3 regions of the Clostridium lapidicellarium genome follow, and region 2 is predicted to be linked to each of the others. Evidence: riboswitches for the same ligand, from Rfam matches in the RefSeq annotation. Region 2 holds a riboswitch; each other region holds the start of a gene.
The links. Region 2 has a riboswitch for cobalamin ahead of AB8S09_RS02785 (leucine-rich repeat domain-containing protein). Riboswitches for the same ligand answer to the same signal wherever they lie in the genome.

Region 1: another riboswitch for cobalamin. It lies ahead of AB8S09_RS09000 (ABC transporter substrate-binding protein); the one in region 2 lies ahead of AB8S09_RS02785 (leucine-rich repeat domain-containing protein).
Region 3: another riboswitch for cobalamin. It lies ahead of AB8S09_RS12420 (DUF3870 domain-containing protein); the one in region 2 lies ahead of AB8S09_RS02785 (leucine-rich repeat domain-containing protein).

Annotation. Positions count from the first base shown of each region.
Region 1 covers NZ_JBGFFE010000011.1:47,443-55,902, reverse strand. The annotation lists gene AB8S09_RS09015 (glutamine--tRNA ligase/YqeY domain fusion protein) at 1-1,032, opposite strand, end outside; gene AB8S09_RS09010 (ABC transporter ATP-binding protein) at 1,368-2,129, opposite strand; gene AB8S09_RS09005 (FecCD family ABC transporter permease) at 2,126-3,190, opposite strand; gene AB8S09_RS09000 (ABC transporter substrate-binding protein) at 3,203-4,210, opposite strand; cobalamin riboswitch at 4,325-4,510, opposite strand; gene AB8S09_RS08995 (MerR family transcriptional regulator) at 4,793-5,995, shown strand; gene AB8S09_RS08990 (DegT/DnrJ/EryC1/StrS family aminotransferase) at 6,011-7,186, shown strand; gene AB8S09_RS08985 (DegT/DnrJ/EryC1/StrS family aminotransferase) at 7,195-8,319, shown strand; gene AB8S09_RS08980 (alpha/beta hydrolase family protein) at 8,390-8,460, opposite strand, start outside.
Region 2 covers NZ_JBGFFE010000002.1:158,203-166,662, forward strand. The annotation lists gene AB8S09_RS02775 (cell wall-binding repeat-containing protein) at 1-1,078, opposite strand, end outside; gene AB8S09_RS02780 (hypothetical protein) at 1,130-3,106, opposite strand; gene AB8S09_RS02785 (leucine-rich repeat domain-containing protein) at 3,256-6,552, opposite strand; cobalamin riboswitch at 6,775-6,961, opposite strand; gene AB8S09_RS02790 (hypothetical protein) at 7,205-8,023, opposite strand; cobalamin riboswitch at 8,332-8,460, opposite strand, start outside.
Region 3 covers NZ_JBGFFE010000021.1:43,304-51,763, forward strand. The annotation lists gene clpB (ATP-dependent chaperone ClpB) at 1-2,547, shown strand, start outside; cobalamin riboswitch at 2,559-2,736, shown strand; gene AB8S09_RS12420 (DUF3870 domain-containing protein) at 2,825-3,148, shown strand; gene scpC (succinyl-CoA:acetate CoA-transferase ScpC) at 3,373-4,896, shown strand; gene AB8S09_RS12430 (acyl-CoA mutase large subunit family protein) at 4,914-6,578, shown strand; gene AB8S09_RS12435 (cobalamin B12-binding domain-containing protein) at 6,606-7,004, shown strand; gene meaB (methylmalonyl Co-A mutase-associated GTPase MeaB) at 7,019-7,978, shown strand; gene mce (methylmalonyl-CoA epimerase) at 7,980-8,387, shown strand; gene AB8S09_RS12450 (acyl-CoA carboxylase subunit beta) at 8,416-8,460, shown strand, end outside.

The sequences.
Region 1 (8,460 bases), on a different contig from region 2:
AACAGCCATCGTCCTAAGTGCCTTCTTTTCAAGTTCATCCCTCAAAAAATAGTCGAGCATACGGGAATCCACTACACTATTTGCCTTTGCCACTCCAATTTCCCTGCAAAACCTGCGAATGGACCCCGGAGTGAACCCTCTCCTTCTGAGTCCGGAGATGGTGGGCATACGTGGATCATCCCATCCATCCACTAAATTTTCATCCACAAGTTTTTTGAGTTTTCGTTTGCTCATGACGGTATTGGTCATGTTCAACCTGGCAAATTCTATCTGCCTGGGCTTGTTTTCCGTTTCACACTCTCTTATCACCCATTCATAGAGAGGGCGGTGATCTTCAAATTCAAGGGTACATATGGAATGTGTAACTCCTTCAATGGCGTCCTCCAGAGGGTGTGCAAAATCATACATGGGGTATATGCACCATTCATCACCGGTATTGTGATGTGAAGCATGGACTATACGATACAATACAGGATCTCTCATATTTATATTGGGAGACAACATGTCAATTTTAGCTCTTAAAACCTTCTCACCGTCCTTAAATTCTCCGCTTTTCATTTTCTCAAATAACTCCAGGTTTTCTTCTACCGTCCTATTTCTATAAGGACTTTCCTTACCCGGTTTCGTAAGTGTTCCCCTATATTTCCTTATTTCATCAGCCGTTAAATCACATACATAGGCTTTCCCCTTTTTTATGAGAAAGACGGCATATTCATACATCTGATCAAAATAGCTGGAGGCAAAGTGCAGCTCATCCCAATCATATCCCAACCATCTTACATCCTTTTTTATGGATTCCACATATTCACTGTTTTCTTTTGAAGGATTGGTATCATCAAACCTCAAATTGGTTCTTCCATTAAATTCATTCGCCAGGCCAAAATTTAAAACTATGGACTTGGCATGACCTATATGTAAATATCCGTTTGGTTCAGGAGGAAATCTGGTTACCACACTCTTGTATCTGCCTGATTTCAAATCCCCCCCGACTATGTTCCTAATAAAATTCGACGAGTTGTTATTATCTTCCATAAGTACCCTTCCTTTTCTAAAACTCATTTATGTTTAATAAAAATTTCAACTGCAATTTAAATATTTCATAATACTTTGATCTGATATTATCATACATTTCATGTATATTCAATAACAGTCCTCTATTTATCCGCATTACAGCATATTATGTTATAGTTTATGCAATTATTATATAAGCTATTATATAATTTAAAAAATTTAATGTTTAGAGTACAGGAAGCATTTTTAAACCTTTAACTATATTACTATAGTCTTTAAATTCGCCAGTTTACTATATATAATAAAGACCGCATCTGGATTTTTGTAAATTAAATCCATATACGGTCTGATTTTGGCTATGGCACATAAACTACATTTACTTTTTTAGTAACCGGATTCGGTTCTATAATTGAATTCACTCCAAAAACTTTTTTTATCATTTCCGTAGTTATAACCCTTTGAGGACTTCCATAATCTATTATCTCTCCTTCATACATTATAAATATCATGTCACAATAAAGTGCCGCCATATTCAGATCATGAATAGATGCGAGCACCGTAATATCTGCACTGCTAACTATATTCATTATCTGAAATTGATATCTTATATCAAGATGATTTGTAGGCTCGTCCAATATTATAAATTTTGACTGCTGTGCTATCACCCTGGCTATCAGCACCCTCTGTTTTTCTCCACCTGACAGGCTCAGGAAACTTCTATCCTCATATTTTTCAAGCCCTACTTTTTTAAGAGATTCCCTAGCTATCTCAATATCCTTTGGAGAATCATCCTCAAGAATCTTCTTATGTGCATATCTTCCAAGCAAAACCATATTCAATACGCTTATATCAAATTCAACATTGTTTTCCTGAACCATCACCGCCATTTTTCTTGCAATCTTTCTGCTGCTGAGTTTCTGTATTTCTTCACCGTCAATAAATATATCACCAAACTTTGGTCTGTACACCCTGTATATATTCTTTAAAAGAGTTGACTTCCCACACCCATTCGGACCCACAATTCCCACAAATTCTCCTTCTTTTATTTTAATGGAGATGTTATGGAGCAGTTTTTCATTGTCAATACTATAACTTAAATTGTTCACTTCAAGTTTCATCTATTATTTCCCCCAGACAAATAATCACTTTTCCTTAAAAGCCACAGAAAAAATGGGACTCCTATAAATGAAGTTACTATACCTATGGGGAGCTCCTCCGGAGATACAACAATTCTTGCACATACATCCGCCCATATCGTAAATATACCGCCTATTAGAATAGAAACAGGTATTATCCTTTTATGTTCTGACCCTACAATACTTCTTGATATATGCGGTATTACGAGCCCAATAAAACCTATGACACCACTTACGGATACAATGGCTCCTGTAAGCAAAGTGGTCATAACAATCACAATTATCTTCAGAGACTTTGTATCAACTCCTATAGTAGTTGCAATATCATCACCAAGCATAATAGCATCCAGCGGTTTACTGAATATGTAAATCACAAGCGAGCACAAGACAAATACAAAAAATGTAACCGGTATATATTCCCATTTTGTTCCCCCCAGCGAACCTTCCATCCAGAAAAGTGCCGAACGAACTTTATTTTCATCATTTACCGTAAATACCATCAGATTCGTAACCGAAGAAAATAAAGCTGAAATAGCCACTCCTGTAAGCACAAGTCTCGTAGGAGTACTTCTTCTCTTAAAATTGGCTATATTAAATACTATTACAATGGAAATCATGGCCCCCAAAAACGCCCCGAAAGGAACTGCATATCCTGAAAAGCTGCCAAAAACGCCAAGTAATATAACTGCTACAGCTCCCGTGGATGCTCCCGATGATATTCCCAAAATATAGGGATCCGCCAATGAATTTTTCGTGAGCGCCTGCATTGCTATACCTGAGACAGACAATCCAGCCCCTACCAAAAATGCCAGAAGAATTCTTGGTAGCCTCAAATCCCATATTATAGAATTGACGGATGCAGGCCATACAGTTTCAAACAAATTGTACTTCAATAAATTGTTGGCTATAATCTTGAATATCCAGCCGGATTTTATATTTACACTTCCAACAAGTGTCGAAATTACTATTGAAATTATAAGTATTAGTATGAGAAACATACAAAATACTATGTAGTTGTATTTATTTTTTATTGGTAATTTCATAACTATATCTTCCTAATTTTTAAAAGCTTCTGGATAAAGCTCTCCGGCAATTTTTCTCACTGTGTTTGAATCTCTTTCACCTGCTTCGAAATCTGTGAGTCCTACTACAAATATTTTATCGTTTTTTACAGCGTCCACATTTTTTAATGCAGGATTCGAAAGCAAAAATTGTTTTTTGGATTTTACATCGTCGGAGCTATCATAATCCACAATAATAATATATTCCGGATTTCTCTTTACAACCTCTTCCCAAGTAACAGTTGCCCAGGACTTGTTTACATCATCAAATATGTCTTTCCCACCCGAAAGTTTTATAATATCCTTAGCTAAACCGCCTGATGCTGTAAAAGGTGCATCTTCTCCTGAATCATAGACAAAAACTCTTTTAGGATTTACTGCAAATTTCTTAATTTTTGCCTGGGTGTCTGAAATCTGATTTTTCATAGATTCTATTATACTGTCAGCTTTCTGAGATACATTAAATATTTTACCCAACTGTTCAAAATCCTCGTATACCATATCAATATTAGCATTGTCGGCTACAGATTTAGGTACATATATTTTTATATCATTCTTTTTACAAAATTCCCTGTCAAAGTTTTTTTCTGAAAAGCTCGAATCCCATCCTGTCAGGAAATCTGGCTGTACACTTAAAAGTTTTTCTTTTGACGGATTCTTATCAGAAAGTTTCGGAACCTTTTTATAGTCATTTGTCAGTTTGTCAAGGATTTTATTATCTTGATAAGCTCTCCCAACCATATCATCGGCAAGTCCAAGAGAAAGCATCATCTCCGTTGTAAAACCTGCCAGGCTAACGGCCCGTTTAGGAGGTTCTGTAAATTTCTCCCGAAACTTCTTTCCCTGAAGTGTATCTGTAATTGCAACTTCCTTGTAACTATTTTTATTACCCTGATTTGAGGAATTTTTAGTTGTAGGTGAATTATCTCCACAGCCTACAAGCATGCCAACAGATAAAATAACTGCCGAAAAAATGCATACTGCTCCTTTTATTTTTTTCATATAAACAACACTCCCTTTACTTTTTTATACAAAAAATAAAAGCTCCATGGAAAATCATGAAACTTCTATAGTTCTACATACATTATTCCACTTCATCTTTCGTAAAGTAAATTAACAGAATATACATTATAGGCAGGTTTTCTGACTCAGCTTCATAGGAACTTGTCGCCTTCCCATTTCCAGTGGCAAATAACAAGAACCTCTACCTCACAGCGGCGAGACCGTACAGGAATTTTCACCTGTTTCCCTTTTAAATTGCTATAAAAACATATAACAATCACCTATATGCAAAATATTAAGTTATTATCATTATATAATACATTATAATCAGTATCAACTGAATTTTATTATCATCTTCAATTCGTAATATAAGAAATGAAAGTATGCTAATGGTAAAATGTTAGATCTAAAAGTAAAATTATAAGTATATTAACACAATTTGAAGCTCTACTTATCCCGTTTATAACTTATTATGCTATTAATTTATGCAATTATTATACAAAATACCATGGAATTTAAAAAAATTCGTTGTACCTTACGTAACGTCATGTGATACAATAATTTAGGTAGAGGTGATATGCAGTGTCTGTTCCAAAATCCAATTTGATCAGCATAGGTGAATTTGCCAAAAAATCAGGTGTAACTTTGAGAACACTGAGATATTATGATAAAATCGGGCTTTTAAAACCCTGCTCATACAGCCAGCAGGGTCATAGATTATACAGCCCTGAAGACTTCAGCAAGCTGCAAAAAATATTAACTCTTAAATTCATAGGCCTTTCTCTCGAAGATATATCCAGGATAATGAATTATGACATAAATCACAACGACTTAAAAAAATCTCTGGAAATACAAAAAGAAATAATGAAGAAAAAAATATATCATATAAAATCTGTAATAAAATCCATAGAGGAAGCTGTCCACATGATTGATGAAAATAAAGAGTTAAACTGGGATAAATTCATAAATATAATAGATGCAGTAAATGCAGATCAAAAATGGATAGAGCAATACGAAAATGCTTCTAATTTAAAAGCCAGAATCAGAATACACGAGCTTTTCAGCACAAATAAACAGGGCTGGATGAACTGGTTTTTTGAGCAGTTGAACCTTCCAGACAATGCCAGCATATTGGAACTTGGATGCGGCAACGGAGAGCTGTGGGCAAAAAACCTACATAAAATTCCAAGCGGGTGGAATATAACCCTAACTGACTTTTCCGCAGGTATGCTGGAAGATGCAAAAAAGAATCTAAATTCTGCAAGATTCAAATTCAAATTGGCAGATGCACAGGATATTCCCTATGGCATAAACAGCTTTGACGCAGTAATTGCAAATCATGTACTCTATCATGTATCCAATATAGACAGGGCACTTTCTGAAATCTGCAGGGTATTAAAACCTAAAGGACAGTTTTACGCTTCTACAGTCGGTAAAAATCACATGAGGGAGATGAGGGATATTGTCAAAAAATTCAACTCACCCGAGATAACCACAGACAGCTGGAATCTGACCGGAAAATTTCAGCTTGAAAACGGGCTTGCAAAAGTTTCAAGATGGTTTAAGGACGTAACCTTGAAAAGATATAAAGACAATCTCAGGGTAACTTCTTCCAGCCCGCTGGCGGATTATTTATTTTCAATGCCGGGAAATACAAAAAATGCCCTTGACGAAACCGGGCTCCGGAATCTTAAAGATTTTTTACAGTCTGAGATAGATAAAAATGGATATATTTATATAACAAAGGACACTGGTTTTTTTCACGGCACTAAACCTAAAATTTGAAAGGATTTGATAACTATGAATAAAAAAATTCCATTTTCCCCTCCAGATATTACACAAGCTGAAATAGATTCAGTAGTGGATGTTTTAAAATCTGGGTGGATAACTACAGGACCCAAAACAGCCAAATTTGAACAGGAAATAGCTGAATACTGCGGTTCAAACCATGCACTGGCAGTGGCAAATGCAACTTCGGGGCTTGAAATTCTTCTAAGGGTATTTCACATAAAAAAAGGCGACGATGTAATAACAACCCCCTATACCTACACTTCAACTGCAAGTGGAGCCATTCACTGTGGAATACTTCCCACTTTCGTGGATGTGAAAAAAGATGATTTTCTGATCGATCCTGAAAAATTATACGACGCTATAAAGCCAAATACAAAGGCTATATATTCTGTGGATTTTGCAGGCGTACCAGTAGATTATGACGCCATAAAACAGGTTTTAAAAGCCAAGGGCCGTGAGGACATACTTCTCGTATCCGATTCAGCACATGCATTTGGTGCTTCTTACAAAGACAAAAAAGTAGGCACACAGGTAGATGCCCACGTCTTTTCTTTCCACGCAGTGAAAAACCTAACTACTGCCGAAGGCGGTGCAATAACTTTCAACAACAACAACCTGTTTGGAAAAAATGATCTCTATAAGGAGCTGAAATTGATGTGTCTAAACGGCCAGTCCAAGGATGCACTTTCAAAAACCAAGGCAGGAGCATGGCAGTATGATGTGCTGTTTCCCGGGGAAAAATGCAATATGGCCGATATAAATGCTGCAATAGGTCTTGCTCAGCTTGCCAGATATAAAAATATTTTAAAAAAGCGTAAGACCATATTTGAAATATACACAAATACACTCAAAGATAAAGAGTGGGCAATTATCCCCTTTGAAAAAAATAGTGATAAAACAACATCCTATCATCTATACCCACTTAGGCTGAGGGATTTTACGGAAGAAAAAAGAAACAGAGTAATACAGATCCTTGCAGAAAAGGACATTGCCACAAATGTACATTTCACACCTCTTCCAATGTTCACGGCATACAAAAATCTGGGATATTCCATAGGCAATTATCCAAATGCCTATTCACAATACGCCAATGAAATAACCCTTCCCCTATATTCAACACTTTTGCCGGAAGATGCTGAATATGTAGCACGGGAACTCATTAAAGCAGTAGAGAAAGTGAGGTAACATACAAAATGGAAGTTAAATTTTTTACACCTACAAGAGAATATACTGAAAGAAAAGATGAATTCAATAAAGCAATACAGTCCGTATTAGACAGCGGAAATTTCATAATGGGCAGGGAAGTAGCTGATTTTGAAGAAGCCATAAAAAAATACACTGGAGCCAAATATGCAGTTTCCGTGGCATCAGGTACGGATGCACTGGTCATAGCTTCAGAGATACTGGGATTTAAAACTGGAAAAGAAGTAATAACTTCTCCATTCACTTTCCTTTCATCAACTTCCTGCATAGCAAGAAGCGGTGCAAAACCCGTTTTTGTGGATATAGATAAAGATACCTTCAACATAGATGCCGATAAAATCGAAGAGAAAATAAATCCTAAAACTGCAGGAATACTTCCCATACACTTATTCTGCCAGATGTCTGACATGAATAAGATAACCGATCTGGCCTCCAAAAATAATTTGCGCGTGCTGGAAGACGCCGCAGAAGCCTTTGGTATGAAATGGAAAGGTAAAAACGGTGTCGTATACAGGCATTCCGGTACCATCGGCGACATGGGCATATTCTCCTTCTTCCCCACTAAGACTCTTGGAGGATATGGTGACGGGGGAATGATAGTTACAAATGATGCCAAACTTGCAGAAATGGCAAAGATGCTCAAAGTTCACGGTGCTTCCAAAAAATATCACTATGACTACCTGGGCTATAATTCAAGGCTTGACACAATACAGGCCGCCGTGCTGCTCGTCAAATTGAAACATATAGATGAAGCCATTGAAAAAAGAGAAAAAGTTTCAGATTGGTATAAGGAAAGACTCAAAGATTTGAATTATATAAAAATACCCAAGATAAAAGGAGAGCAGAGACCCGTATATTATGTATTCAATATATTGGCACAAAACCGTGACGAACTGGCTGCATATTTAAAGCAAAACCACGTAGGCACAAGTATATATTATCCAATCCCACTGCACCTTCAAAAGTGTTTTAATTATCTTGGATACAAAAAAGGTGATTTCCCCGTAGCAGAAAAAGTAGCGGGGGAAGTACTTGCACTTCCAATATATCCTGAGATAACAGAGGATGAAGTGGACTTCGTATGCACTACTATAAAAAATTTCTATAAAAAATAATTCACCACTGCAGTGGGGTTTCTATTTTCCGGAATACCGGAAACGAGAAACCCCATTAAAATTATAAAGACTAAATGTCAGCTATATATTTTTTTGTAAAATCGACTATGCTGTCCGCCGCCTGTTTAAAATAAGCCAGGC
Region 2 (8,460 bases):
GTACAACAGGACCTATACCTTCATTGGGGTTCTCGCCGTTATACAAACTCTCAATAGCATTTGGAACTGCATCAGGTACTACAAGAGTTCCCCCAAGTGCTGTAAGCACAGTCTTGTCAGACATATTCCGAGTTATAAAATCCGCTGTATTTTGAGTTACAGTCTTGTAAATAAGCACCAATGGTGCAGACTTCCGGGATGCCAGGACTCCTCCCGAAAGAGCATCAGCAAATTCATCCCCATTGGATCCATCCCCTGCCGCTATATAGACATTGCTAAAATCAAGATCAGATTTGAAATTCTGAAGTATATCAAGATTAGTATCAAATCTGGTAGTTCCTCCGAGTCTCTGGGGATTTGGAAGAAAATTTTCAAGTCCCGTCGTGATAACTTCAGTGCCGCCCAATACATAAGTCTTATCTATATTTAAACTCTTTATGTAGCTTTCAACTTTCTCGGGAAGACTGTCACTTTCCGTAAGAAGTATCGGCCACCCTTTTGCCGCAGCTATGGGTGCCATGGAAAGGCTGTCTGCATACCCGGCCCCGGAAGCAACCACTATATTGCTTATATCACCTGAATCTCCAAGCTTCCTGGCTATTTCAACAGAAGTTTCATATCTGTCCAGGCCGCCTATTCTCTCAATATCCACATCAATGTCTTTAAGCTGGGCTATTACATTGTCTGATAGAGAAAACTCCCCCCCTATAACGAAGGCTTTTTTTGCATTGAGCCTTTTAATTTCAGCTATGGTGTCACTGCCCAGCGCATCCTGCCTGGAAAGGATTATAGGTGCATTGTACTTCTTGGCAAGAGGTGTTGCACAGAGAGCATCGGCATAGCCGTAGCCCTGGGCTATAACCACTGTGTCCGCACCATTTTTCCAGCCGTTTTGACTTATCTTGAGTGAAGTTTCTATTCTGTCACTTCCAGAAAGCCTCTCTTTGGTTATGGATACATCAGCACCTGCAGACCTGGATCCATTTTGACCGGAAGCATATACATTCCCTCCAATACCGGATACTGCAATACCTATGACAAATAAGAAAGTTATAATCTTGCTTAAAATCTTTTTCATATTAACCCCCTCAAAAAACTTAATCGTAATTATCAATCAGACAGAAATGAATTATTTACCAGATCCGGCAGGCATATCTATAACATTTGAAAGAGGTTTCATACCTTCAATACTGTCCCAGACAAAGGTCTTTATTTTATATATACCTTCTTCCGGTATTTTGAGCATATTGCTCAAAGTAGATGACCTGCCCGCTTCAACTTTCTGTTCTCCGGATACATAAGTTATGAATTTGCCGGTTTCATCATAAAGTGCAGTTATAAGCGAAACGTTCTGAGAAGAATCTGACACATTCTTTGCCTTTACAGATACTTTCTTATAAGATGCATCAGGATCACTTATTTCAACAGTTTGTCCCACTTTTCTTTCTGCCGCAGCCAGTTTATCTTTCGTACTCTGGGCAATAGATGCCTGTTTTGCACTGCCAAGTGCATCATAGAGAACCTTTGCCGCATTGATTTTTTCTTCATCTTTAGAAGTTATGGCATCGGGAAGTGCCTCTATGGCGTTATTTACAGGTACGGTAGAATTTTCAACATCCCTGCAGTCAAATATGGAATTCCTTCCTTCATAGGCCCTTACAAGAGAATCCAAGCCACGACACATCTGTGTGGGCTCATAGGTGGCACTGTCATAGGTTGACCATTTGTTTAGAGCTGCATCTATCATAGTTTTACCGCATTTAATATATTTTTTATCAAAAATATTTACATTATTGCTGAATTTCCCATCTTCTGTTTTATTCTTCCCATTTCCTTCTGCGGCCATTCCAATAGTCATATATACCTGGGCATTTGTCCATGAATTGTTATAATCATTGCCCATACCACCCCAGAAGGATCCAAGATAAGTTTGAGAATTTGAAAAATGATCAAGCCAATATTCTACAGCTTGTTTTACATCATAATATTTATCTTCCTCTTTTGCATTTGAATCATAATATGCTGCAAGTGGCTGCATCTGCATAGTTCCCATATCAGGAACAGCATTTGATAAAATAGTAGAACCGTCCGCTGCTGTATTACCACGTGCGAGATCAGCTAAAGAATGTATCTTATCTTCTATATCATTTTCATCAACATGTTTTTCATCCTTGGGTACACTGTTTATATAATCCTGTGAAGTCAATGCCAATATAGCATATTGTCTTGCAAATGTCTGACTAGATGCATTTAAGTAATCTTTGTTCGAAATAATATCAATCAAATTAGAACCATCATAAGTTATATCCCTTGGATCATAGCCCACAGCTGTAACTGCTAAAGCTAACTTTTCCCATTCCGTCATCTTTACATCCTGAGCTTTTATACCTTCAGCTTTCATCCTCCTTAGTTCATCTTTTACAGCTATAATCCAATCATCACAATATTTTTCACTTACACCTTTATAACCAGAACGTGCAGAAGAAAACATTTCCCATGTATTATTTTTCAATTCAATACTGCCTTCACCTCCATCAAAACTTGCTTTACTACCGCTCCAATTAAAGGAAGGTACAGATCCAACCCCAATCTTTAATTTACCATAAAGCATGTTTTCTGCTTCTTTTGCCTCTTCAATTTGTCCTTCTTCATCTATTGCAGGTGTTGAATTATCAATCAAATTTCCTACAGCCGATACATTCTTTAACACAAATTTATACCTGCCATTTTCAACAGATTCGGGAGTGATTTTTACTTTACTTGGATCAATATTCAAGGGATTCACAGGAACAACCCCAATAGTAGGTGCATTAAAAACTACATCTTTACTGCCGCTATATGTGGCTTTAACATTATATTGTTTTAGTAAATTTTTATATTCACTAGATTCAGGAACAACTTCTATATCTTCTAACTTCAAGCTTGTCTTGAGGTTGTCTTCTACACTCTTATTTGTATCATAGACTTTGTCTTCTGCCGGTATTTTTACATCTACATCAATTTCAGTCGGTGTTGCAGTATCTGCCAGAGCCACACAAGGCGCAAATATTCCAAATGAAAACAGAAGCACTACTGCAAGGACTACCTTTTTCCACAACTTTTCCATTTCCTCTCCCCCTTATTATTAAGTTCAATTTACAATCTACAATCAACAATTAAAAATGTGAAACAACGCTCTTAATGAATTCCCACCATATTCTATCGTTACTTCAACATTTTTAACTGATCATTATAATAGATTAACCGCTATACACTTTAAAATATTATCTCACAATTTGGAAGTGATTTTTTTAAATCCTGCTGTTTACTTTCGTTTATTGTTATTCCATACAACTTAAGACTTGTTAAATTCGTTAAGCCTTTTAATGAATTTAAATCAGTTATTCCAGAATTTCTTGATAAATCAAGAGACTGTAAATTAGTCAATCCACCCAATGGAGTTATATCGCTTATCTGATTGTATCCCAAATCGAGGTTTGTTAAATTGGTTAAATCTTTCAATATACTTACACCAGTTATTTGATTATGACTTAAATCAAGTGATTTCAAGCCAATTAATTTTTCTAGTGGAGTAATATTACTTATCTCATTACTATATAAGAAAAGGCTCTGTAATTTAGTCAGGTTGCTCAGTGCACTTATGTTCTTTAATTTTTTACCATTTCCTTGTCTTAAATCGAGTAACTGTAGATTAGTTAAATTCTCCAGTACATCTATATTGTCCAGTTGAGTATTACTTAAACTAAGAGACTGTAGGCCCGTCAATCCACTTAATGGAGTTATATCACTTATTGGATTATCATTTAATTCAAGAGACTTCAAACTTTCCAATTCACTTAAACCACTTATATCAACTAACTTGTTACCATTTAAATTAAGATCCGTTAAACTTGTTAAACCCTTTAGTTCATCTGCCTCATCTATTTTTTCTATTTCATTACCACATAAATTGAGAGTCGTAAGAGCACTTAACCCCTCCAATCCACTTATATCAGTTATTTGATTTCCCATTAAATCAAGTAATTTCAAGGCAGATAAATAATCTTTGAGTGGAGTTATATTACTCACTTTATTATTCTGCAAGTTAAGAGACTGTAAATTCTTCAAACCACTTAATGAACTTATATCAGATATTTGATTATAGCTTAAATCCAAGGTTGTTAAATCTTTCAGATTACTCAGTGCACTTATATCACTTATTTTGTCATCAGTTCCCCATTGAAAATTTTTATTTAAAAGTAAAGTTTGCAAATTAGTTAATCCTTCTAGTCCTTCTAAATCATCATTTATGGGATTATTACTTAAATCAAGATACCTTAAATCTTTCAGCTGACTTAATACACTTGTACTCTTCAATTTAGTAGCTCCCAATTTAAGTATCTGCAACTTAGTTAAATCTTCCAGCTCACTTAAATCACTATTAATATTCCATCCATTTCCGCTTAAATCAAGTTCTTTAAGGTTTTTCAAATCTTTTAATCCACTTGTATTGATAAATTGTCCGCTATCAAGACTAAGCGTTTGTAAATTAAGACATTGTAAATTTTTCAAACCACTTAAAAGGCTTAAATCATTTATTGTAGTTCCACTTAGATTAAGAGATTCCAATTGTGGCAATTCATTCAATAAACTTATACTCTTCGTATTTAAATTTCTATTGTCGGCTAAATTAAGAGTTTTAAGTGAAGTCAAATTTTCAATTCCCCCAAGATCCACTATGTTTTTTCCCCTGACATCCAATTCAGTTATTTTATCTACATCACTTTTATGTAAGGTTCCAGTAGGTTTCTTTATATCATCTCTTACAGCTTTTTCTAAATCTGAATCGGTAAAAGTTACTTCGCTGTCATCATCACTACTTCCACCATCTATAACAGATATAGTTTTAACATCGGAAAGAGGTTTCATATCCTCCAGGCCATCCCATACAAAAGCCCTCAATTCATAATTTCCCGTATCCGGAATACCTATAGTTCCAATCAGAGAAATCTGTCCTCCCTGTTCAACATCTTCCTTGTTGCTTGTACACTTTATAAAGTTATTATTATCTTTATCAAACAGCCCCAGCATGAGTGAAACTGGCTGTTCTTCACCAGAATTATTCACAGCCTTTACAATTACTTTAGCATCATCACCCAATTTAAAAGAAGTTTTACCTTCAGGCAGCTCAGTACTTATCTCTATGGGACTGGCACTACTATCGGTGACTATTACAGTACAAGCGGCAGTTTCCTTTCCATCTCCTGCAGCCGCAGTTATTATCGCCGTACCTTTGGACACTGCAGCTACATTCCCATCCTGGTCAACTGTGGCTACTTCGGGTTTATTACTTGTCCATGCCACTTCCTTGTCAGTGGCAGTTTCGGGAGTAACAGTTGCCGTGAGCTTATCGGTACTTCCTTTTTCCAAAGTTGTATTTGTTTTATTAAGATTTATCCCGGTTACAGGTACGTCTTCATCGGTAACTGTAACAGTACAAAATCCACTGTAGGTATCGTCGGAAGTCTTGGCATATATAAATGCAGTACCAGGACTCACCGCTGTAACCTTCCCATTTTCATCAACTGCAGCCACTTCATTATTACTACTTCCCCAATTAACAGTCTTACCATCTGGAATCTGCAAAATAATTGCTTCCTCTCCTCCAGTCTTTAAAGTCAGTTTATCCTGAAGCTTGGCATCCTCGCCATATAGAAATACTACTCCTGAGGTATCCCCCCACTCTGACTCATCTTCAGGCTTAAAGTTTGTCCCCCGAGTATCCACTACAAGATTTATATCTCCACTAAAACAATTTACTCCAAAGCTTGCTACAGAACTAGGAGTTTTTATATACTTCAATGAGGTACAGTCTTTAAATACCTCATCCCAAACATTCAACAATCCATCATCCAAATTAACTTCTTTAATGCCTGTACAACCATTAAATGCATTACTTTTTATATCAGTAACTCCTTTCGGAATAGTTATGGAAGTCAAACCAGTACAATTTTCAAAAATTCCAGTAGGGATAATACCTATGTTATCTGGTAAAGAAATTGACTCCAGCGTGGCACATCCCAGAAAAGCAGAACGTGATGTAGAAAAATAATTATAATAAATCCCAGTGCAACCGCTGAAGTCTAATTTCTTAGGTACTGTCCAGTCAAAATATTTTTTATTAAATCCTTTACTAGTAATAGCTGTATTATTTGATAAATTTATACCGGACACTCCAGTTAAATATTTCATAATTGGCATATCCTCATCTTTAATATCAAGATCTGACAGGTCAATATCTCCTGTAATAGATGCAAGGTCAGATGTAGTTAAATCTCCCGTATAGCCGCTGCCTTTATTGGCCGCTTCTGTCAATTTGGTTTTTAACTTTGCATTATTTATGGCGACAGCTTCTTCTCCACTATCTTCAGTATTCTGCTCACTCACCACAGGTGTATTGGAATTAAGGCTTTCTGCATAGACAGTATTAAGCCTTCCTGTGTCTGCTGCGACAAATGATACGGAACATACTGCAGATATACACAGCAGCATCTCGATTTTCTTCCTCAGCATTTCAATCTCCCCTCCTTAAAATTCAATTTACAACATAAAATCCACAATTAAGATTGCCTATAACAGCAAAAATACCTCACGCTGTGGGAGGTATTTTATAATTATAAAAATAAAAAATGGAGAACTCAGAGAGTTCTCCATTTTTACTTAAATGTAACTGTTTACCCAAAAAATATAAAGGCAAACAGTCTAGCAATCTATGTAATGTCTTCCCCTCCGAAAGAATTGACAAAATACCAGGCAGGCCTTCTGGCTTGGATTCATTTTACTCCCCCGTCTTCCCGGATATATAATCCAGTGACATATTGGGGTTTCATCTTCCATACAGCAACGGTGGGCTGCAGTGGCTACGATTCCACTTTTCCTTTTAACTGTCAAATATAGCAGCACCTGATATAATATATTAAATTTTCATAAATTATTTAATTCTCTAATTTTTAGTATAAAATATAAATTTACCAAAGTCAACATTATTTTCATTTTATTTTAACAATTTATTCTTGATCTTACATAAAACTTATATGACATTGGCTGTATGCTTACTGCATATAGTTAACTATAAAATCACAAATTAATATACAAAATAATATCTCATAAAAAATAGATTGACCCACGAGGATCAATCTATTTTATAGCCAGTTATTTGTTTTAACTACAGACCAGAAACCGCCATATTAGCTCCAGTTGATGCAGGTGATAACCCCTTAATTGCTTCATCAACCTGATCTTGTGTAGCCTGCAGTGTCTGTAATGTTGTTAATGCTGCTTTATAGTTTTCATCATTTTTGTTTTCATAATTAGCCATATCTCTTATAAGATCTGATTTACTTACTCTTTCAAAGAGTGGTGCAACATATACTGAAGTATCCCAGTTGTAGTAACCATCATCAGTAACTTCAGTTGGTAAATATGCTGAATTTGCTATTCCAAGATCTGCACCCATTGCTGCCGAGAACTCCCAACGTATTACAGCATTATCTGGAACATTGGATAAAGCAGTTGCTGCAGTATAATAAGTTCCATTACTACCATAAGTTTGCGAATCATTTACTGTAAATGTCCAACCAGATACTCCGTCACATTCTTTTTCTCTAAGCCAGCCTGTATCAGTTATAATTGGCTGATGTAATATATCATTTTTAAAAATAACACCCTTTGTTACAGTATCAAGCTTATCATAAAATTTAGATGGATAATTAGCTTGAAAATCAGCCTGATTATCTGAATTATCCTGGAATGCTTTTATATACGCATATTGACCCGTAGTTGCATCTATACCAATATTGGGATCAGCCTGTTTCGTTGCATCTAGTATAGTTTTAGAATCATCCAGTGTAACCTTTACCGGTTTTATAAGTGGGGATTCTCCCAAAACATTCTTCTCCACGTCCACGTAAACTGTTTTCTCAGAAGCTGCCGCCGCCTGCGCATTGTTTGTAAAAGAAGGTGCTACAACTACCCCAAGTGCCATTACCAGTACGCTTAGAACAAATGCAAATGCTTTATTTTTCAAAATTTTAAACATCAACTAAGATCTCCTTTCAATTATTTTTCTACCCCTAAACTCCATGTTAAATAGAAAGTGACCTGTTATCATATACCTTATATAACATCACCCCCTTAAAATATAAAAATCACAGTCCTCTTTTCCTGAAAGTGATTTTGAGGCTGTGATTCAAATATAAACTATTAAAAAGGCATGTCCATTTATGCAAAATTATAAATCCTAAGCTTGTCCCCTTATTGCCTTTAGCTCATAATCACTTTTTCATGGAAAGTTATTTATGAAATATCCAGGTTAAGATTTCTGACTTATGGCTTTTTCAAGTATGTCTCCGGTTTATTCAAATTTATCTGAAAATTTTGGAGGTATTACTTTGAAATTTCCCATTTACAGCGGCCCGACCG
Region 3 (8,460 bases), on a different contig from region 2:
CAGCTTATAGCAGTGAGATATAATCATCAGCAGATAGATGTAATTCATTTGTTTTCAGCATTGGTATTTGAAAAAGATGGTTTGATTCCGAACATATTCGGGAAAATGTCTGTAGACGTGAAATCACTTGTGGATAATACGAAGAATGTCCTTGATAAAATGCCAAAAGTGCTTGGAGAAAGTGCACAAAGTAGTTCCCTCTATGCTACGAGGGGATTTGAAGATGTTTTTGTAAGGGCAGAGAGCACGGCTAGGAAATTCAAGGATTCATATGTAAGTGTAGAACATCTGATGATTGGCATTATGGAAGTTCATTCCCGGGATGTGGATATGATACTGCAAAAATTTAATATAACAAAAAGCAGATTTTTGGAAGCACTGTCTCAGGTCAGGGGCAATCAAAGAGTTGATAGTCAGGATCCAGAAGGTACTTATGATGCTTTGACCAAATATGGAAGAAATCTGACTGAAGAAGCTAAAAAGAACAAGCTTGATCCTGTAATAGGCAGAGATGATGAGATCAGGAGAGTAATTAGAATTATTTCAAGAAGAACTAAAAATAATCCTGTGCTCATAGGAGAGCCGGGAGTGGGGAAAACTGCCATAGTGGAAGGACTGGCGGAGAGGATCATAAGAGGAGATATACCTGAAGGACTGAAAAACAAGGTAATATTTTCCCTGGATATGGGTTCCTTAATTGCCGGGGCTAAATTTAGAGGTGAGTTTGAGGAAAGGTTAAAAGCTGTTTTAAAAGAAGTGGAAAAGAGTGAAGGAAAAATAATACTCTTCATAGATGAAATTCACAATATAGTTGGGGCCGGAAAGACGGAAGGATCTATGGATGCGGGAAATATTATAAAGCCAATGCTTGCAAGGGGAGAACTTCACTGTATAGGAGCCACTACTTTTGATGAATATAGAAAATATATAGAAAAGGACAAAGCACTTGAGAGAAGATTCCAGCCGGTGGTTATAGATGAACCCAGTGTTGAAGATTCCATTTCTATATTGAGAGGCCTTAAAGAAAAATTTGAAATATACCACGGCATAAGAATTCATGATTCTGCCATAGTGGCAGCGGCAAAGCTTTCCAGCAGATATATAACTGACAGATATCTTCCGGATAAAGCCATAGATTTGATCGACGAGGCATGTGCTATGATAAGGACGGAGATTGACAGCGTACCTACTGAAATGGATGATGTCAGAAGAAAATTATTTCAGTTGAAAATTGAAAAGAAAGCGCTGTCCAAGGAAAAAGATAAAGCTTCTGTAGAAAGACTCAGGACAGTGGAAAAAGAACTAAATGATTTGAAGGATAAAGACAATGAACTTACAGCCAAATATGAAAAGGAAAAGTCAAATATAACCGGTGTCAGGGATTTGAAGAAACAGCTGGATGAAGCAAGGGGTCAGATTGAAAAGGCAAAGAGAGAATATGATTTGAATAGAGTTGCGGAATTGAAATATGGAACTATACCTAAATTGGAGAGAAAAATAGAGAAAGAAGAAAATACAATAAAGGAAAACAATGAGACTGCCATGTTGAAGGAAGAAGTTACGGAACAGGAAATATCTCAGATCGTATCTAAATGGACGGGAATTCCGGTGTCTAGATTAGTGGAGGGAGAAAGGCAAAAACTTATTAACCTGGAAGATGAACTTTCAAAAAGAGTCATAGGACAAAAGGAAGCTGTCAAGGCTGTTTCTGATGCTGTTATAAGGGCAAGATCGGGAATGAAGGATCCAAAGAGGCCCATAGGTTCATTTATATTTTTAGGTCCTACAGGAGTGGGAAAGACTGAACTAGCCAAAACTCTTGCCAGAGCTTTATTTGATAGTGAGGATAATATGATTAGAATAGACATGTCGGAGTATATGGAAAAGTATTCCGTTTCCAGACTTATAGGAGCTCCTCCGGGATATGTTGGCTATGAGGAGGGAGGTCAGCTTACAGAGGCAGTCAGGAGAAAGCCTTATAGTGTAATATTGTTTGATGAAATAGAGAAGGCACACAGCGACGTCTTTAATATATTTCTACAGATACTTGACGATGGAAGACTTACGGATAATCAAGGCAAGGTAGTTGATTTTAAAAATTGCATTATAATCATGACCTCCAATATAGGGAGCAGCTATTTGCTTGAGAACAAGAGTTCTGCGGGAATAGACGAAGATATAAAAAATAAAGTGATGAATGACATGAAATTGAAGTTTAAACCAGAATTCTTAAACAGGCTTGACGATATTATAATGTTCAAACCATTGAACACCGTGGAGATTAAATCCATAATAGATATATTTTTGAAGGATATAGAAAACAGGTTAAAGGATAAGAATATCTATATAGAAATAACCGATAGAGCTAAAGACGTTATAGCAAGAGAAGGGTATGATCCGGTTTATGGAGCCAGACCTTTAAAGAGATATATGGAAAATGTGCTTGAAACATCTATTGCCAAGAAGATAATTAAAGGTGACATTTATGAAGGCTGTAAAATAAGAGTAGACTACGATAATGATAAATTTGAGATAGAGAGAATATAGAGAACCACTAAAATTGAATATCTAAATTAGGTGTTATTTAAGAATAAGTAAAAGGAAAAGTCAAATACTGCAGTCCACGCTACTGTATGGAGGATGAAACTTTATTATGTCACTGGATATATAAATCTGGGAAGACCAAGGAGTAAGATGAATCTGAGCCAGGAAGCCTGCCTAATATATATATGTTGATTCCTTCGGGGAAAGGAAGAGATGTTATGCTTTAAATTCATTAAATTGAGTTTTATAGCAGTATATATTTGGGGGGAGGGTATGTTTTTTGAAAAAAGATAATGTATTTATTACTGGGTATGCAAAACTTCCGAAGGGGATAACAGCAGCCGAAATTTACAATGAAATTGTCATAGGGATCATTGTGAACAGGTATTCTGGTGAAATACAGGACATGGAATGCTCTTTTGTGACTGATACTGCGAAAAAATATGCTAAAGAATTATTGATAGGGAAGAATTTGAATAATATCAAGGAAATTGTATCGGATATAGAAGATAATTATTTTGGAATGGCAAAAAAATCTTTTATAGCGGTATTGATAAATTGCCACGAAAGGTATAAAATAATATTGAGTAAAAGATGTAAATAAAAAATAAAAATAAAAAAGCCATTTTATTACGATATAAGGGTAAGACCTTTATATGAAAGTAATGAAAGTAACGGCGTGAGTATATTCTTCAATGTACTTGGGCCGTTTTTTGTTTTTCTATTATACATATCCAGATCAAAAAGGAAGGGAGGACATAGAGTATAAATTAAAAAATTTAATAAATAATATAATTATGTTAATTATTTAATAGAGAAGGGGATAGTATGATTACGGATAGGATAAAAAATAAAGAGCTTCTAAAACGTATAGGTACACCTAATGATGCTGCTGAACTTATCAAGGACGGTATGACTGTCGGGACCAGCGGTTTTACGTTTTCAGGTTATCCTAAGTCGGTACCTATGGCACTGGCAAAGAGGATAAAAAATGGCGAGAAAATTAAAATCAATTTGTACACAGGTGCCTCTGTAGGTGATGAGCTGGATGGAGAACTAGCCAGAGTTGGGGCAATCAAAAAAAGGTTTCCATATCAGACGCACAAGGATGTAAGAAATGCTATCAATGCAGGTAAAATAGATTATGTAGACGCCCACCTCAGCATGTCACCTCAAATGGTAGACTATGGATTTATGGGTAAAATCGACGTGGCCATAGTTGAAGCCGTAGGTATAACTGAAGAAGGTTATATAATACCAACTACATCTGTGGGAAATTCACCTACATACGTTAAAGATGCAGATATTGTGATTGTGGAGATAAATGAAACTCAGCCAACTTCGCTTATAGGGACACATGATATATATATCCCTGAGAAACCGCCTTATAGACAGCCCATACCTATAACTCACGTGGCAGACCGAATAGGTACGGATTATATAGAAGTCGATCCCGATAAGATAAAATGTATAGTTTTCAGTGATATAAAAGATAATATTAGAAAAGTGGCACCAATAAGTGAAACAAGCAGAAAAATGGCTGGAAATTTAATAGATTTTCTTGAAAATGAAGTTAAGCAGGGAAGACTTCCCGAAAATTTGCTGCCGCTCCAGTCAGGAGTTGGCTCTGTTGCAAATGCAGTACTTGCAGGGTTGAAAGAATCCAGATTTAATAATTTGGAGATATATACTGAAGTTGCACAGGATTCAGTGTTCAATTTGATGGATGAAGGCAAGATTTCAGTGGCTTCTGCTACATCTGTTTCTTTCTCTGAAGAGGGACAGAAAAAATTTTATGACAAAATCGATGAGTACAGAAAGAAACTCATATTGAGACCTGAAGAGATAAGCAATAATCCTGAAGTAATCAGAAGACTCGGGGTAATAGCTATGAATACGGCCATAGAAGCTGACATATATGGCAATGTAAATTCAAGTCAGATAATGGGTTCCAGAATGATGAACGGAATAGGCGGTTCAGGAGATTTTACGAGGAGTTCCTATATATCCATATTCACGACGGAATCAGTTGCTAAAAATGGTGAAATATCCTCTATAGTTCCAATGGTACCTCATTGTGATCATTCGGAACATGATGTAGATGTAATAGTTACAGAACAGGGTGTAGCCGATTTAAGAGGGTTGTCTCCAAAAGAAAAGGCTAGAGTCATAATAGAAAATTGCAGCCATCCTTATTACAGACCATTTCTTAAAGATTATTTTAAAAGAGCATGTCAAGGCAAGAATATTCATACACCAGTTTTGCTCAAGGAAGCGTTATCCTGGCATGAAAGATTCCAGGAAACTGGCAGCATGAAATTTAAAACTGATAAATCAAGTCCAGAAGAATAAAGAAAAGGGGTTAGAAAATGTTTAAGGAAGAAAAAGTTAATGAAGTAAAAGCCAAGAAAAAAGAGTGGGAAGAGGGAACTCTTAAAAAAACAGTTACTAGATTCCCAGAGAGAAAGAAATCCTTTAAAACCACATCGGGTATAGAAGTTAAAAGACTTTATACACCTGAAGATGTACAGAATTTAGACTATAATGAAAAACTTTCATTTCCAGGAGAATACCCTTATACAAGAGGTGTTCAGCCTACTATGTACAGAGGTAAGCTCTGGACAATGAGGCAGTATGCAGGTTTTGCTACTGCAGAGGAATCAAACAAGAGATATAAATATCTTTTGTCGCAGGGCCAGACAGGACTTAGTGTAGCTTTTGATCTGCCTACGCAAATAGGTTATGATTCCGATCACGAACTTGCAGAAGGTGAAGTTGGAAAAGTTGGAGTTGCCATAGATTCTCTTAAAGATATGGAAACACTTTTTAATGGAATACCACTGGATAAAGTAAGTACTTCCATGACAATAAATGCTCCGGCTTCAATATTGCTTGCTATGTATATAGCTGTAGCAGAAAAGCAGGGAGTAGCTCCTGAAAAATTAAGGGGCACTATTCAGAATGATATTTTGAAAGAGTATGTGGCAAGAGGAACGTATATATTCCCGGTTCAACCATCTATGGGACTTATCACACATATATTTGAATACTGCTCGAAGAATCTTCCAAAATGGAATACAATATCCATTTCAGGGTATCACATAAGGGAAGCAGGTTCCACTGCCGTACAGGAAGTTGCATTTACGATTGCAGATGGAATTGCTTACGTGGAAGCGGCCATAAAAGCAGGTCTTGACGTTGATAAATTTGCCCCTAGGCTGTCATTCTTCTTTAATGCAAACAATGGGTTATTCCAGGAAATTGCTAAATTCAGGGCAGCAAGAAGAATATGGGCAAAGATCATGAAAGAGAGATTTCATGCTAAGAATCCTAAATCGTTAAAATTGAGGTTCCATACACAGACAGGAGGATGCACTCTTACAGCACAGCAGCCTGATAATAATATAGTAAGAGTTACTCTGCAGGCGCTTTCAGCTGTACTTGGAGGTACACAATCCCTTCACACAAATTCAAAAGATGAAGCACTGGCACTTCCTACCCAGGATTCAGTAAGAGTTGCACTTAGAACACAGCAGATCATAGCTTATGAAAGTGAAGTACCAGATACCATAGATCCTCTGGCAGGTTCCTATTATGTAGAAGCTCTGACGGATGAGACAGAGAAAAAGGCAATGGAATATATAAATAAGATAGATGAGCTGGGCGGAGCAGCAAAGGCAATTGAAAAAGGGTATGTACAAAAAGAAATAGAAGACAGCTCCTATGAATATCAGAAACAAGTAGAATCTGGAGAACAGGTTGTTGTCGGAATGAATAAATTCCAGATAAAAGAGGAACCACCAAAGGGACTTCTGAAAGTTGATCCTTCTGTAGGTGAAAAACAAAAGGAAAAATTGAAACAGTTAAAGGCTGAAAGAGATTCAAAAGCTGTAGGCGAAAAACTTACTTCACTTGAAAATGCAGCTAAAAAAGGAGATAACCTGATGCCTTTCATAATTGATGCTGTAAAACAATATGCTACCTTGGGTGAAATATGTGATGTCCTTAGGGGAGTATTTGGAGAATATAAATAAATTAAGAAGTAAGGGGAGATTTTAGATATGGATAGACCAATAAGAGTTTTAGTGGCAAAACCTGGATTAGACGGACATGACAGGGGAGCTAAAGTAATAGCAAGGGCACTTAGAGATGCCGGAATGGAAGTTATATATACAGGACTTAGACAGACACCAAATCAGATTGCAGAAGCAGCAGTACAGGAAGACGTGGACTGTGTTGCAATGAGTATATTATCAGGAGCACATAATACGCTTTTTCCTAAAGTGGTAAAATTGCTCAAGGAAAAAGGAGCAGGCGATGTCCTTGTCATAGGAGGCGGAGTTATACCTGAAGAGGATATACCAGGATTGGAGAAAGCAGGAGTAAAAGCTATCTTTACACCGGGAACAAAGACCTCTGACACAGTCGACTATATTAGAAAAAATGTCAAGCTGAACTAAGTTAAAGGGTGAGTATGATGGATATTGAAGATATTAAAAGAGGTGTTGTGAGCGGTCAAAAAAGAGCCGCTGCAAAATTAATAACCATGATGGAAAATGAAGACAGCAGATCTCTTGAACTTATGAAAGATCTATACCATCTGACTGGAAGGGCCAAAGTAATAGGAATAACTGGCCCTCCAGGAGCTGGTAAAAGTACAGTGACAGATCAGATAGCAAAACTCATCAGAAAACAGGGCAAAAAGGTGGGGATCATAGCGGTTGATCCTACGAGCCCTTTTTCACATGGAGCAATACTTGGAGATAGGGTCAGAATGAATGATCTCAATACCGATTCGGGGGTATTTATAAGAAGCATGGGTACGAGAGGAGCCCTCGGAGGACTTTCTGATGCAGTATATGGAACTGTAAATATCCTGGATATTTTTGGCATGGACTATATATTTATTGAAACTGTGGGTGTAGGGCAGTCTGAAGTGGATATAGTTAAAGTAGCTGATGTTGTAGTTATGATAATGGTTCCAGGTCTTGGCGATGATATACAGACAATGAAAGCAGGAATAATGGAAATAGGAGATATATTTGCAGTCAACAAGTCGGATAAGGAAGGTGCCCAGCGTACAGCGGCAGAGATAGAGGCCATGTTGAGCTTCAGCGACAAAGGAGGGAAACTACCTCCCGTACTGAACATAACTGCAAAGGACAATACTGGAATTGACAAATTGCTTTCAGCTATAGATGAATGCTATGACAGTATGGTGTCGGAGGGAACATTGGAAGAGAGAAAGAAATCCAAGTTGAAGGAAAAAATAATTTTTATATTGAAAAACAATCTGGTAAAATCTGCCTTAAAACTGGATTATAAAACGGGTATGTTGAAAAAACTTGTGGAGGATGTGTTTAATAAAAAGATTGATCCTTACACTGCATCCGATACATTATATAAAAATTTTAAAATGGGAGATGAAAAATAACATGAGTATTGATTTGAAAAAGATAGATCATGTTGGAATTGCTGTAAAGAGCATCAAGGAGTCATTGAAATTTTATGAGGGTGTCTTGGGACTTAAATGCACAGGGACTGAGGAAGTAAAATCTCAGAAAGTAATAACAGCTTTTGTACCTATTGGAGAGAGTGAGTTTGAGCTTCTAGAACCTACAAGCGACGACAGCCCCATAGCAAAATTCATTGCAAAAAAGAGAGAGGGAATACAGCATATTGCAGTTAGAGTGGATGATGTTGCGGCAGCATTGGAAGAACTTAAAAAACAGGGTATGAGGCTCATAGATGAAAAACCAAGACCTGGTGCGGGCGGTGCACAGATTGCTTTTGTACATCCAAAGACCACACATGGCGTGCTGCTGGAACTCTGCCAGAAATAATAATTTTGTTTATTAAGGAGAGAGGAATATGAGCAAGATTGACAAACTTATAGAGGACAAGAAGAAAATTGAA